One region of the Acidovorax lacteus genome, then DNA from elsewhere that is predicted to be linked to it. Evidence: riboswitches for the same ligand, from Rfam matches in the RefSeq annotation. Region 1 holds a riboswitch; the other holds the start of a gene.
What was found. A riboswitch is a leader RNA that binds a small molecule or an ion and turns the genes downstream of it on or off. The one in region 1 is predicted to bind glycine.
Positions count from the first base shown of each region.

Region 2: linked by a shared signal. The riboswitch ahead of gcvT (glycine cleavage system aminomethyltransferase GcvT) and the one ahead of ABD866_RS00215 (D-amino acid dehydrogenase) in region 1 are both predicted to bind glycine.

Region 1 is NZ_BAABEX010000001.1:31,483-38,314, forward strand. Features, by position in the region: gene ABD866_RS00195 (YcnI family copper-binding membrane protein) at 1-34, shown strand, start outside; gene ABD866_RS00200 (copper chaperone PCu(A)C) at 170-733, shown strand; gene ABD866_RS00205 (PhaM family polyhydroxyalkanoate granule multifunctional regulatory protein) at 892-1,713, shown strand; gene ABD866_RS00210 (FIST signal transduction protein) at 1,745-3,037, shown strand; gene ABD866_RS00215 (D-amino acid dehydrogenase) at 3,687-5,018, opposite strand; glycine riboswitch at 5,107-5,216, opposite strand; gene ABD866_RS00220 (hypothetical protein) at 5,397-5,777, opposite strand; gene ABD866_RS00225 (DUF6463 family protein) at 5,774-6,193, opposite strand; gene ABD866_RS00230 (ABC1 kinase family protein) at 6,190-6,832, opposite strand, start outside.
Region 2 is NZ_BAABEX010000007.1:554,478-561,309, reverse strand. Features, by position in the region: gene gcvP (aminomethyl-transferring glycine dehydrogenase) at 1-563, opposite strand, end outside; gene gcvH (glycine cleavage system protein GcvH) at 595-969, opposite strand; gene gcvT (glycine cleavage system aminomethyltransferase GcvT) at 1,047-2,177, opposite strand; glycine riboswitch at 2,222-2,338, opposite strand; glycine riboswitch at 2,352-2,459, opposite strand; gene ABD866_RS05955 (Lrp/AsnC family transcriptional regulator) at 2,731-3,189, shown strand; gene ABD866_RS05950 (DUF2164 domain-containing protein) at 3,200-3,457, shown strand; gene ABD866_RS05945 (electron transfer flavoprotein-ubiquinone oxidoreductase) at 3,532-5,232, opposite strand; gene ABD866_RS05940 (SDR family oxidoreductase) at 5,379-6,161, shown strand; gene ABD866_RS05935 (DMT family transporter) at 6,213-6,832, shown strand, end outside.

The DNA of each region.
Region 1 (6,832 bases):
GCCCGCGGGCGCGGCCGGTGGGCATGCCCACTGAGGGCCAGCCCCGCGCGCAGACCGCCCGTCCATCTCCGTTGAACCCTGCGGCCCGTGAGCGGTCCATCGGGCCATGCCCGGTGCCGCCGGTGGCCGCCACCCCCATGTTTGTGTTGTTGATCAGGAGCCTGTTGCCATGAACCCTCTTTCCCGTCCGACCCGCCGCATCCTCGCCCGCGCCGCGCTGGCGCTGGCCGCCAGTGCCAGCCTGTCGGTGGCCATCGCCCAGACCGCCGCCCCGGCCGCTGCCCCCGTGGCCCAGGTCGAAGGCGCCTGGGTGCGCGCCACCGTGCAGGGCCAGAAAGGCACCGGCGCATTCATGAAGATTACGGCCCCGCAGGGCGCGCAGCTCGTGGGCGCGCAGTCGCCCGTGGCCGGTGTGACCGAAGTGCACGAGATGAAGATGGAAGGCGACGTGATGAAGATGCGTGCCATCCCCGCGCTGGAGTTGCCCGCAGGCAAGCCGGTGGAACTCAAGCCCGGCGGCTACCACGTGATGCTGCTCGACCTGAAGGCTCCGCTGGCCAAGGACAGCACCGTGCCCCTGACGCTGCGCCTGCGCGACGCCAAGGGCGCTGAGAGCACGCTGGCCCTGCAGGTGCCGGTGCTCACCGCCGCGCCGGGCGGCGCTGCTGCCGGACATGGCCACGGGCACGGCCATTCGGGCGCGGGCTCGCAGATGGACAAGCACCGCCACTGATCGCCTTCGCCCCGCGCCACCGCCGCAAGCGTCCTGGTGGGCTGCGGCGGTGCGCCGTGCGACGGGGCATGCCGCGCAGGGTTGGCCCGCTTCGCGCCCCCGCGGCCTTGGGGTAAGCTGTGGCGAACCGTCCCAGCCACCCCCCTCGCGGAGCGACCATGAGCGATACATCCTCCTTCGGTTTCGGCAAATTCGTGCCCGGATTCGACTTCTTGCAGAACCTGGCCAAGGGCGCAAGCCAGAACATTCCGCAACTGCCGAACCTCTCGCACTGGGTGGCCCCCACCATCAACGTCGAAGAGCTGGAAAAGCGCATCGAAGAACTCAAGGCCGTGCAGTTCTGGCTGGAGCAGAACTCCCGCGCGCTGGCCGCCACCATCCAGGCGCTGGAAGTCCAGAAGATGACCCTGGCCACGCTCAAGGGCATGAACTTCAGCATGGGCGACGTGGCCAACGCCTTCAAGCTCAAGACGGCCGACGCCGTGATCGGCGGCGTGCACAAGGCGGCCGACACCGTCAGCAGCGCCGCCGAGGCCGTGGCTGGCGTGGCATCGCGTGTGACTGGCATGGGCCAGACCGAGGCCGAACCCGAGGCGGCCCCTGCCAAGAAGACCCCCGCCAAAAAGTCCCGCACAGCCGCCAAGGCCGAGCCCGCGCAGGTGGTGGACCCGATGCAGTGGTGGGGTTCGCTCACCAGCCAGTTCCAGCAGATTGCCGCCAGCGCCATGAAGGACGCGGCGCGGCAGACCGCCATCGACACCACGCGCAACATGGCCACCGGTCTGGCCAAAGAAGCCCTCAAGACCGCCACCGGTATGGCCAGCCAGTTTGCGGGCAAGGCCGTGGCCAAGGCGGCCAAAGCGCCCAAGGCCGCCGCCAGCGCCAAGCCCGCAGCCAAGGCCCCGGCAGCGCCGCGCAAGAAAGCCGCCTCCAGCACCCCGCGCAAGGCCGCTGCCCCGCGGCGGCGCACCAGCGGCTGAGCGCCGCGCGCCCGGCCAGGAGTCCTGACGCATGAAACTGTTTCCGAGCGCCCACGCCACCCATCCGCAGTGGCGCATGGCGCTGGCCCTGGTGGTGGCGCAACTGCGCGCCCAGATGGCGCTGCCGCAGTACGCGAGCGCTCCCAGCCTGGGTCTGCTCTACATCACCGACCACTACGCCGCCGAAGCGGCCGCGGTGCTCGACAGCCTGTCGGCCGAGCTGCCCGAGGTGACCGACTGGAGTGGCACCGTGGGCGTGGGCGTGTGCGCCAACAACGCCGAATACTTTGACGAGCCCGCGCTGTCGGTGCTGCTGCTGGATGTGCCCGCGCACCAGTACCGCGTGTTCTCGGGGGTGTCTCCGCTGCCTGCTGCCCACGCGGGCGGCTTTGCCGCGCACACGGCACTGCTGCATGCCGACGGACACACGCCCGATCTGGCCGAGCTGATTGACGAGATGGCCGCGCGCACCGACACCGGCTACCTGTTTGGCGGCCTGGCCGCCAGCCGCGGCGCAAGCGTGCAGTTTGCGGTGGCGGGTAACGGCAACCTGCGTGGGCAGGGCGCGGCCAGCGGCGTGTTTGCGGGCGGCCTGTCGGGCGTGGCCTTTGCGCGCGACGTGGCGCTGCTCTCCCGCGTCACGCAGGGGTGCCAGCCGGTGGGGGCCGAGCACACCGTCACCGCCGCGCACGACAACGTGGTGCTGGCACTCGATGGCGATCCCGCACTCGACGTGCTGCTGCGCACGCTCGATGTCTCGCTCGACGGCGACCCGCAGCCTGCGCTGCGCAAGGTGCGCGCCACGCTGGCAGGCCTGGCCGATGCGCCAGCCATGGCCGACGCACCCGCGCGCCGCACCGGGCACTTTGGCACCGACACCCGCGTGCGCCACATCATTGGCCTGGACGGCGCGCGCCGCGGCGTGGCCCTGGCCGACCATGTGCAGCCAGGCATGCGCCTGACCTTCTGCCAGCGCAACGTGGCCGCTGCGCGGGCCGACCTGATGCGCATCTGCGCCGAAATCCGCGAAGAGCTGGAGCCCGAAGAACTGCTGGCCGTCCCCGCGGCCGACGTGGGCGCGCCGCCCGGGGTGCAGCAGTCTCCGCAGGGGCGACGCATTTGTGGCGCGGTGTACGTGAGCTGTTCGGGCCGTGGCGGCCCGCACTTCGGCGGCCCGAGTGCTGAGCTGCAAATCGTGCGCCATGCGCTGGGCGACGTGCCCCTGGTCGGCTTTTTTGCGGGCGGCGAGATCGCCCACCAGCACCTGTACGGCTACACCGGCGTGCTCACGGTGTTTGTGGACGACGCTGCGGCCGAGGTCTGACCCCCCCTGCGCGCAGTCCAGGGGCGCACCACGCAGTCACTCCCAGGGTTTGAGGCAGCTTGGGGGCAGCCCCCAAGCCGTGTGCGCAACGCCCACAGCCCCCGCGGTGGCTGCGGCTGTGCCTTGGCACCCACCGCGCTGCACTGTGCAGTGGTTGCGGATGGGGCTTTGGTCCAGTGTGGGTGCCGGGGCGGTGAGCCGCCACGGGCCGGGCGGGGCCGTAGGCCAGCCGGTGAACCGGGCAGGTCGCCGATGCTGCAAGCGCCAGGCCGGTGTGCGCGCCGAATCCTGCGCCGCGCGTGGCCTGCATCACGCCGGCCAAGTCTTTGCTCGTGCTCGCCGCGACCGTTGGACCCGTTGCCACGAACCGGACCGCCTCCACTGCGCTGCGCAGGATCGAATGCGCCGCCTTGCGGGCCACAGGCTGGACACGCTGTAGGCGTGCGCGCCGGTGCCCCTCAGGCACCACGCACGCACACCGCAGCAGACGTCCATGCCGCAGGCCCGTGAGCGCTTCTCGTCATTTCCCTCTGACGGGAAGGACTATGCCCGAGGTCCTTGTAGCGTGCATACGGGTGTTGCGTGTTGCCAGCGGCTTTTACATTTGCTCACGGCGCAACACGCTGCGACATGGCAGCGTGCCCAGGCCTCAGCCCGCCGCGCGCGCGGGCGTGCCCAGCGTGTGCACCGGACGGCCCTGCACGCCGCCCAGAAACGCAAAGTCCACCTCGGGCACGCGGCCGCTGATGATGTCGGCCAGCGCGCGGCCCGAGCCGCAAGCGTGCGTCCAGCCCAGCGTGCCGTGGCCGGTGTTCAGGTACAGGTTGCCCACGCGGCTCTGGCCAATCAGCGGCACGTTGCTGGGCGTGGCCGGGCGCAGGCCCGTCCAGAACTGCGCTTGCGAGGCGTCCGCCGCGCCCGGAAAGAGCTGCTGTACGCGGCGCACAATGGCCTCGCAGCGTACGGTGTTGAGGTGGCGGTCGTAGCCGTTGAGCTCGGCCGTGCCTGCAATGCGCATGCGGTCGCCGCGCTCGCTGGTGTAGCGCGAGAACACGAGCTTGAACTCGTCGTCGGTCAGGCTCACTTCGTAGGCGCGCGAGGGGTCGATCACCGGCATGGTCACCGAATAGCCCTTGGCCGGGTAGATCGGCAGGCCCAGCCCCAGCGGCGCGGCCAGCAGTGGGCTGAACGAGCCCAGCGCGAGCACATAGGCGTCGGCCTGGATGCGCTCGAAGCGGCCCTCGGCGTTGGTCACTTCCACATGGTCGATGCGGCGGTCGGCCCCCGTGCCTGTGGTGCGCAGCGCCGTGATGTGGTGGCCCAGGCGGAAGCGCACGCCCGCCTGTTCGCACACCGCGGCCAGGCCGCGCACGAACTGGTTGGCATCGCCCGATTCGTCTTCGGCCGTGAAGGTCGCTCCGGCCAGCTGCGGGCGGATCGCGGCCAGCGCAGGCTCGATTTGCACGGCCTCGTCGGCCGAGATCACGCGGCGCTCGCAGCCCAGCGCGCGCATCTGCTCGGCCGGGGCCAGCGCACCTTCAAATTCCTTCTGGTTGGTATAGAAGTGCAGGATGCCCTGCGTGCGCTGGTCGTACTGCAGGCCGGTGGCAGCGCGCAATTGCTGCAGCGACGCGCGGCTGTAGGTGCCCAGGCGCACGATCTGCTCGATGTTGTGGCGCGTGCGGCCCGGCGTGCAGTTGCGCAGGAAGGACAGGCCCCAGAGCCATTGGCGCAGATCGGCCCGCAGGCGGAACAGCAGCGGCGCATCTTCCTGGCCCAGCCACTGCAGCACCTTGAGCGGCGCGCTCGGGTTGGCCCAGGGTTCGGCGTGGCTCACCGAAATCTGCCCGCCGTTGGCAAAGCTGGTTTCCGCGCCGGGCGTGGCCTGGCGGTCGATGACGGTGACCTCGTGGCCGAGTTGCTGCAGGTAGTGGGCAGAGGTGACGCCGAGCAGACCGGCGCCGAGAACGGCGATGCGCATGATGGGAGCCTTTCAGGGGTCTCGTGCTGGGCAGGCAAGCACGAGCAGCTATCAAATCGATAGCGTGCAGCGGGCGTGCCAGCCAGCTGCCGCTCCCCCTGTCCTTGGTACCTGAGAGATTCACCGCAGGCCCCGCATGGGCCACGGCTTGCTCCTTCGGTGCGCCACGCACGGTGGCGGCTCTCCAGACGGCAATGTGTTGGGTGCAGTACGGAACCTGAGCGTGTATGGGAGTTTGCGCCTTCGGTGAGATGCGGCGGGCCGCACCTGCTCTCCTGCAGTGCCGCAGTCTAGGCCCTGCCGCCCTGCTGCGGGGTGCATCAGCGTGCTAATGCACCGCAATAAAAGCTGATGCAGGCCATCGGGGCGACCGCCCCGTCAGCGCCACCACAGCAGCCCTGCAATGCCCAGCAGCACCGCCCAGGCCGGGTGCCGCGCTCGGGTGGCATACAGCACCAGCAGCCCGCACGCAGCCACGGCAGCGCCAGTGGCGTGCGCCGTCCAGACCACCAGCGGGGCTTGCGGTGGTTCGGCAGCCAGTCGCCAGAGCAGCGCTGCCAGCAGCCAGCCCAGTACCGATACCAGATGCCAAGTGGCCCAGACAATGCGCAGCTGTCGCTCGCGCAGCAGCGGCTGCGCCGTGGTGGGCACGATGCCGCGCGTGCGCAGCGCGCGGAAGATCAGCACTTCACCCAGCACCGAGTGCACGATGCCGACGAGGACGAGGCCGACTGCGGCCCAGAGCAAAGCCGTGTTCATGCCCGCTCCCGGGTAGGTGCAGTGCGCGCGTCCGCGCTGCGGCTCAGGGCCAGCGCCGGGGGCAGCAGCAGCCACAGACCGGAATCCGGCATCAGTGCGATGCCCATCCCCGTCAGAGCCAACAAGCCCCAACCCAGCGGGCGTTGCAGGCTGGCTTCGGGCGCGTGGCGCTCGGCCCACAGCACGACCCATCCCAGCAGGGCCAGCAACGCGCCGAACAGGGCGAACCACGCCACGGCGCCCAGCATCGGATCGGCTCCCACGCTTGCGATGACGCCCTGCGCGGCCATGTCGCGCCATTGCGGCATGAACACGATGGCGGCATAAACGCTGTGCAGCGCGGCCACGGCGATCAGCCATGGGCCTTTCCAGCGAAAGCGAAGCGCAGGGGGGGCGCGGTGGACAACAGGATTCATGGGGAGGACTCCACGGTGGGAACGGACGAGGCGTCGGTGTGCAGCCAGTGCGCGTGGCGCGTGCGCACCCGCGCACCCAGCAGCGTGAGCAGGTGCATGAGCCCCATCCAGGTGCGCTCAAAGGCCGGCATCTCGCCCGGCACCTGCTGCAGATAGCGGCCCAGTACGCGCTGGTGGGCTGGCTCGGTCAGTGGCGGCGGGGTTTTGGTGGCGAAGTCGAACACGGGCTGCGTGAAGGGTTCGAGCTGCCAGGCCTGCATGGGCGCCAGCACCGGCGCGCATGCGCTGCGGTAGGTGGGCAGCGGCAGGTCGGCCGAGACCAGGCCCAAGGCCTGGTAGGCCGCCAGCACCTGGGCGTCGCGGTCGGGGGCGGCCGCGGGCCGCAGCAGGGCCGACCAGGCCGAGCGCACCTGCGCGCGGAACGGGCCCGACAGCGCGCGCGTGCAGCCAAAGTCGAGCACGCCCACCGTGCCGTCGGCCGCGAACAGAAAGTTGCCAGGATGCGGGTCGGCATGGATGCTGCCCAGGCCGAACATGCAGTGCAGCGTCCAGTCCCACAGGTGCTGGCCCGCCTGGTCGCGCAAGGCCTGGGCCGGTTGGGTGGCCAGCCACTGGGCCAGCGGCTGGCCCGGCAAGAAC
Region 2 (6,832 bases), on a different contig from region 1:
TCGATGGTTTGCGGGTGCGCGTCGCCTGCGACGATGAAGCGCGAACCCTTGGCCTTGACTGAGCGCTTGGCCAGCGTCATGGCTTCGGCGGCCGCCGTGGCTTCGTCCAGCATCGAGGCGTTGGCAATGTCCATGGCTGTGAGGTCGGTCACCATGGTCTGGAAGTTCACCAGGGCTTCCATGCGCCCCTGCGAGATCTCGGCCTGGTAGGGCGTGTAGGCCGTGTACCAGGCGGGGTTTTCGAGGATGTTGCGCAGGATCACGCCCGGCGTGTGGGTGCCGTAGTAGCCCTGGCCGATGAAACTCTTGAGCAGGCGGTTCTGCGATGCAATCGCCTTGAGCTCGGCCAGCGCGGCGGCTTCGGTCACGGGCGCGGGCAGGTCCATGCCCCGGCTGCGTGCGATGGCGCGCGGCACGATGGAGTCGATGAGGGCGCGGCGCGAAGCCTCGCCGATCACCGACAGCATGTGCGCTTCGTCGGCCGCATCGATGCCGATGTGGCGGGGCTGGAATTCGGCGGCGTTCTCAAGGTCGCCGAGCGGCGGGGCAGATTGCATCAGCATGGTCGGACTACGGGCGGTAGGAACAGGGAGGTCAGGCGTTCTTGGCGAAGTCGGCGTAGGTGGTTTCGTCCATCAGGCCGTCGAGCTGGGCGGCGTCAGACAGCTTGACTTTGAAGAACCAGCCGGCGTTCAGCGGGTCGGAATTGGCCAAGGACGGATCGGCGCGCAGCGCCTCGTTCACTTCCACGATCTCGCCCGATACGGGCATGTACACGTCGGCCGCGGCCTTGACGGACTCCACCACACCCGCTACGTCGCCCTGGGCGAACTGCTTGCCCACTTCGGGCAGATCCACGAACACCACATCCCCGAGCGCGTCCTGCGCATGCACGGTGATGCCCACCACGGCAGCCGCAGCGTCGGCGGCGTTGATCCATTCGTGGTCCTTGGAAAACTTGACGGTCATGGTTGACTCCTGAAAAAAGAAAGGGGGGGCGTTCGCTGTAGCGGGCAGCCGGGTCGCACGCCCGGGCCGCGCGTGCTTCAGCCGCGGTAATAGTTGGCGGGCACGAAGGGCAGGGCGCGCACTTCCATGGGCACGGGCTTGCCGCGCACGAGGGCCTGCACGCGTGTGCCCAAAGTGGCATGTTCTGCGCTGACGTAGCCCATGGCCACGGGCTCGTTCACAGTGGGGCCCAGCAGGCCGCTGGTCACTTCACCAATGGGTTCGCCCGCCAGACTCTGCAGCGGCGTGTGCTCGCGCACGGGAATGCGCTCCAGCGCCACCAGGCCCACACGCTTGCGCGCTACCAAGGCCGGGTTGTCGAGCTGGGCCAGTACCTTGGCTGCGCCCGGGAAGCCACCCGCGCGCGCGCCGCCTGTGCGGCGTACTTTCTGGATGGCCCAGGTCAGGTTGGCTTCTACCGGGGTGGTGCCAGTGTCGATGTCGTTGCCGTATAAGCACAGGCCCGCCTCCAGACGCAGTGAGTTGCGGGCGCCCAGGCCGATCGGCTTGACCTCGGGCTGTGCGAGCAAAGCACGCGCCAAGGCCTCCGCCTGAGCAGCAGGCACAGAGATCTCGAAGCCGTCCTCGCCGGTGTAGCCGCTGCGCGTGATGAAGCACTGGGCGCCCGCGATCGTGAACGACGCGCCGGTCATGAATACCAGCTTTTCGACCCCCGCAGCCAGGCGGGCCAGGGCGGTCACGGCCTGCGGGCCCTGCAAGGCGAGCAGCGCCTGCTCGGGCATGGGAATGACTTCGCAGCGCTGGCCGATACGCGCCTGGATGTGCGCAATGTCGTCCACTTTGCAGGCGCCGTTGACGATGACAAACAGGTCCTCGCCACGGTTGACGAACATCAGGTCGTCGAGGATCCCGCCCTCATCGTTGAGCAGCAAGCCGTAGCGCTGTTTGCCCACCGGCAGACCCATCACGTCCACCGGCATCAGGCTTTCAAACGCCGCGGCGGCATCCGGGCCGACCAGGCGCAACTGGCCCATATGCGAGACGTCAAACAGCCCAGCCGCTTGGCGGGTGTGCAGGTGCTCGGCCATCAGGCCGGCTGGGTACTGCACCGGCATGGAATAGCCGGCAAACGGCACCATGCGCGCACCGAGTTCCAGGTGCAGTGCATTAAGCGGGGTGGTGAGCAGGGGGGCGGCTGGGGCGGTCAAGGCGAACTCCGGGCAAATGGGGGCTGCGACATGCCTGCCGCAGAATTTGCCCTGCTGTCCGCTTTACCTGAGAGATTCACCACAACGCCCTGGCTGGCCTGCGTGGCTTGCTCCTTCGGTGGATGGCGGGAAGACCGCCACCTCTCTCCAGCAAGGGAACGCCCGCATCCCTGCGGGCGGCTGCCAGTCCTTTTGCCTGAGCGTTCGGATGGTTCCTGCGCCTTCGGCGGTGCTGCGAGGCGTATTCATTGCCCGCTTTGCACTCTCTCCTGACGTAGCGCATTCTAACGGGTTTCGGCCGCAGACCTGCCCAACTGCTCGACAGGCGGCTGCTGTATGCGAAGCAGCCGGAACCGCAACGTTCGAATGACAAGCGCCCCGCGCTGGCGGTAACCAGCCGGGGCCCTGACATTTCCGGCGCTCCGGTAAGAGCGCCCTGATGCAGCAAATTGTGCGTCGATTGGGCTGGAATAATTTTCTCTTTTTCTTTAATTATCGAGAGAAATCAGGAAAATCATCTGTCAAACCACTGAACTCAGAAAGTTGGAACTCTATGGATCGGATAGACCGGAAGATTCTCGCGGTGCTGCAGGGCAACGCACGGGCCAGCCTCCAGGAGATCGGACAGGCGGTAGGCCTGTCGCCGTCGCCCTGCTGGGGCCGCATCCGCAAGATGGAGGAGGCCGGCGTGATCCAGGGCTACACCGTGCGCTTGAACCCTCAGGCACTGGATTTGCCGGACACAGTGCTGGTGCAGGTCACGCTCGACAGCCATTCGGACAACACGCTCGAAAAATTCGGTGAGACGTTGGCCAGCATTCCTGAAGTGATCGAGGCGCACTTGGTGTCGGGCGACTACGACTACCTGCTGCGCGTGGTGGTGAAGGACACGCGCGACTACGAGCGGCTGCTGCGCGAGAAGCTCTACAAGATCAAAGGGATTCGCCACAGCCGTTCCAGCTTTGTGCTGCGCACACTCAAGAAAGCCGACCTGCCGTTGTATGTGAGCTAAGGGGGTCACCGTGCCGATTGAACTTTCGAAAGTCGAACGCGCTCAGGCGGTGGCGTCGATCGAGCGCTACTTTGAGCAGGAACTCGAGCAGCGTCTTGGCAACATCGGGGCTGGGGCCTTGCTGGGCTTCTTTTTGCAGGAGATCGCGCCGCTGGTCTACAACCAGGCGGTGGCCGATGTGCAAGAGCGCTGGCTGCAGCGCGTCCAGGAACTGGATCTCGAAGTGCACGAAGAAGCATTCGGATACTGGCGCGACCGCAGGCGCTGAGATGTGGCCACCGCGGGCACAAAAAAAGCCCGCCAAGGCGGGCTTTTGAGGACGGCACGCGTGCGCCGCCGGGCTTACATGCCCGCGTAGTTCGGGCCACCGCCGCCTTCGGGCGTCACCCACACGATGTTCTGCGTCGGGTCTTTGATGTCGCAGGTCTTGCAATGCACGCAGTTCTGCGCGTTGATCTGCAGACGCTGCGCATTGCCGCCCTTGGCCTCGTCAGGCACGAATTCGTACACACCGGCCGGGCAGTAGCGCGATTCGGGGCCCGCATACTTGGCCAGGTTGATGTTCACCGGCACGCTGGCGTCCTTGAGCGTGAGGTGCGAAGGCTGCTGTTCTTCGTGGTTCGTGTTGCTGATGAACACGCTGGAGAGCCGGTCGAAGGTGAGCTTGCCGTCTGGCTTGGGATAGACGATGGGCTTGCACTCTGCCGCGGGCTTCAGATAGGCGTGATCGGGCTTCTCGCGGTGCAGTGTCCACGGAATGTGGCCGCGCAGCACGAACTGCTCGAAGCCGTTCATCAGCGTGCCGACCGTCAGGCCGTAACGGAACCAGTTCTTGAAGTTGCGGTCCTTGTTCAGCTCGGTGTAGAGCCAGCTCTGCTCGAACGCAGCCGGGTAGGCGCTCAGTTCGTCCTGCTGGCGGCCGGCGACCACAGCGTCGTAGGCGGCCTCGGCGGCCAGCATGCCGGTCTTGATGGCGGCATGGCTGCCCTTGATGCGGCTCACGTTCAGGAAGCCTGCGTCGCAGCCCACCAGTGCGCCGCCCGGGAACACCGTCTTGGGCAGCGCGTTGAGGCCGCTGGCATTGATGGCGCGCGCACCATACGACAAGCGCTTGGCCGTGATTTCGCCCTTCTCGTTCTCAAAGTAGTAGCGGATGTTCGGGTGCGTCTTCCAGCGCTGGAACTCTTCAAACGGGCTCAGGTAGGGGTTCGAATAGTTCAGGCCCGTGACAAAGCCCAAGGCCACCTTGTTGCCTTCGAGGTGGTAGAGGAAGGCGCCGCCATAGGTGTCGGACTCCATGGGCCAGCCTGCGGTGTGCATCACAAAGCCCGGCTGGTGCTTCTTGGGGTCGATTTCCCACAGTTCCTTGATGCCGATGCCGAAGCTCTGCGGATCGCGGCCTTCGTCGAGCTTGTAGCGGGCGATCAGCTGCTTGCCCAGGTGGCCGCGCGCGCCTTCAGCGAACACGGTGTACTTGCCCAGCAGCTCCATGCCAAGCTGGAAGTTCTCGGTCGGCTCGCCGTCCTTGCCCACGCCCAAGTTGCCGGTGGCCACACCGCGCACCGCACCTTTGTCGTCGTACAGCACTTCAGCGGCCGTGAAGCCGGGGAAGATTTCCACACCCAGGCCCTCGGCCTGTTCGGCCAGCCACTTCGTGACCGCACCCAGGCTGATGATGTAGTTGCCGTGGTTGTGCGCAAACGGCGGCAGGAACATGTTGGGCACGCGAAAGCCCGACTCTTCGCTCAGAAAGATGTAGGCGTCGTCGGTCACCGGCTGGTTCAACGGTGCGCCCTTGGCCTTCCAGTCGGGGATCAGCTCCGTCAGCGCCTTCGGGTCCATGATCGCGCCCGACAGAATGTGCGCGCCGGGCTCCGAGCCCTTTTCGAGCACCACCACCGACACGTCCTGGCCGCGCTCGGCTGCCAGTTGCTTGAGGCGGATGGCCGTGGACAGCCCGGCCGGTCCGCCACCCACCACGACCACGTCGTACTCCATGCTTTCGCGGGGGCCGTATTGGGCGAGGATTTCTTCGTGCGTCATGGTCGTCTCGTCGGGGCTAGGGTTTGATAATGCGTGGATTGTCTCCAGACCGCGCCAGTGGCGCCTGTCTGCCTGGCGACTGATTGTATTCAGGGAATCTGGACAATCGAACGACCGTTCTTTTTTTCTGTGGGGGTTCTCTAAAAATGGCGTACAGCATCGATTTGTCGGGCCGCGTGGCCTTTGTGACCGGCGCATCCAGCGGTCTGGGCGCGCAGTTTGCGCGCACGCTGGCCCGCGCGGGCGCGGGTGTGGTGCTGGCCAGCCGCCGGGTGGACAAGCTCAAGGACCTGCGCGCCCGCATCGAAGGCGAGGGCGGTGACGCCCACGTGGTTGAGCTGGATGTGACCAGCCACGATTCCATCAAGGCCGCCGTGGCCCACGCCGAGACCGAAATGGGTTCGATCGACATCCTGGTCAACAACTCTGGGGTCTCGACCACTCAGCGCATCCAGGACGTAGCCCCCGAGGACTATGACTTCATCTTCAACACCAACGTGAAGGGCGCTTTCTTTGTCGCGCAAGAGGTGGGCAAGCGCATGCTGGCGCGTGCCAAGGGCGCGGCACCGGGCAGCTTCACCGGGGGGCGCATCATCAACATCGCCTCGATGGCGGGCCTGCGCGTGCTGCCGCAGATCGGCGTGTACTGCATGAGCAAGGCCGCCGTCGTGCACATGACGCGCGCCATGGCCATGGAATGGGGCAAGTTCGGCATCAACGTCAACGCCATCTGCCCCGGCTACATCGACACCGAGATCAACCACCACCACTGGCAGACCGAGCAGGGCCAGAAGCTGGTGCAGATGCTGCCGCGCAAGCGCGTGGGCAGCCCGGAAGACCTGGACGCCCTGCTGGTGATGCTGGCCAGCGACCAGAGCCACTTCATCAACGGCGCCGTGGTGGCTGCCGACGACGGCTTTGCGATCTGAACGGAGGGCGTCGCGCCCCTGCGTGCGATCGACCGGCCGGGAGCACGCGGCATGAGCGGCCGCACCGACATCTACGTGCCCGCGCTGGATGCCGCCGCCGCGCGCCGCTGGGCCGTGGGCATTGCCTGCGGCCTGCTGGCCGGCGCGCTGTGGGGGCTAGTGTTTGTGGCCCCCCGCATGCTGCCCGGCGTGCCCTCGGTGGACCTGACCGCGGGCCGCTTTGTGAGCTACGGGGCCATGGCGGCGCTGGTGATGCTGCTGGGCCTGCGCACGCGCCGCCTGCCCAATGGGCGCGAGGCACTGGCCGCGCTGGGCCTGAGCGTGCTGGGCTTTACCGGCTATTACCTGCTGCTGGTGCTGGCGGTGCGCGATGCAGGCACTGAAATGCCTGCGCTCATCATCGGCACCATTCCGGTGTGGGTGATGCTGATGGGCAAGCCGCAGGGGCTGCGCTGGGCGGCGCTGCTGCCGGGTCTGGTGCTCACGGTGGCCGGGCTGGCCCTCATGGCGGGCGGTAGGTCCGGGGCACCGTCCGTTGACGGTGCGCACTGGGGCCGTGGTATCGCGCTGTCGGTGGCAGCGCTTGCGTGCTGGACGGCGTTTGCCGTGCTCAATGCCGCGTGGCTGCGGCGCAACCCGCAGGTCAGCGCGACCGATTGGGCCAACTGGCT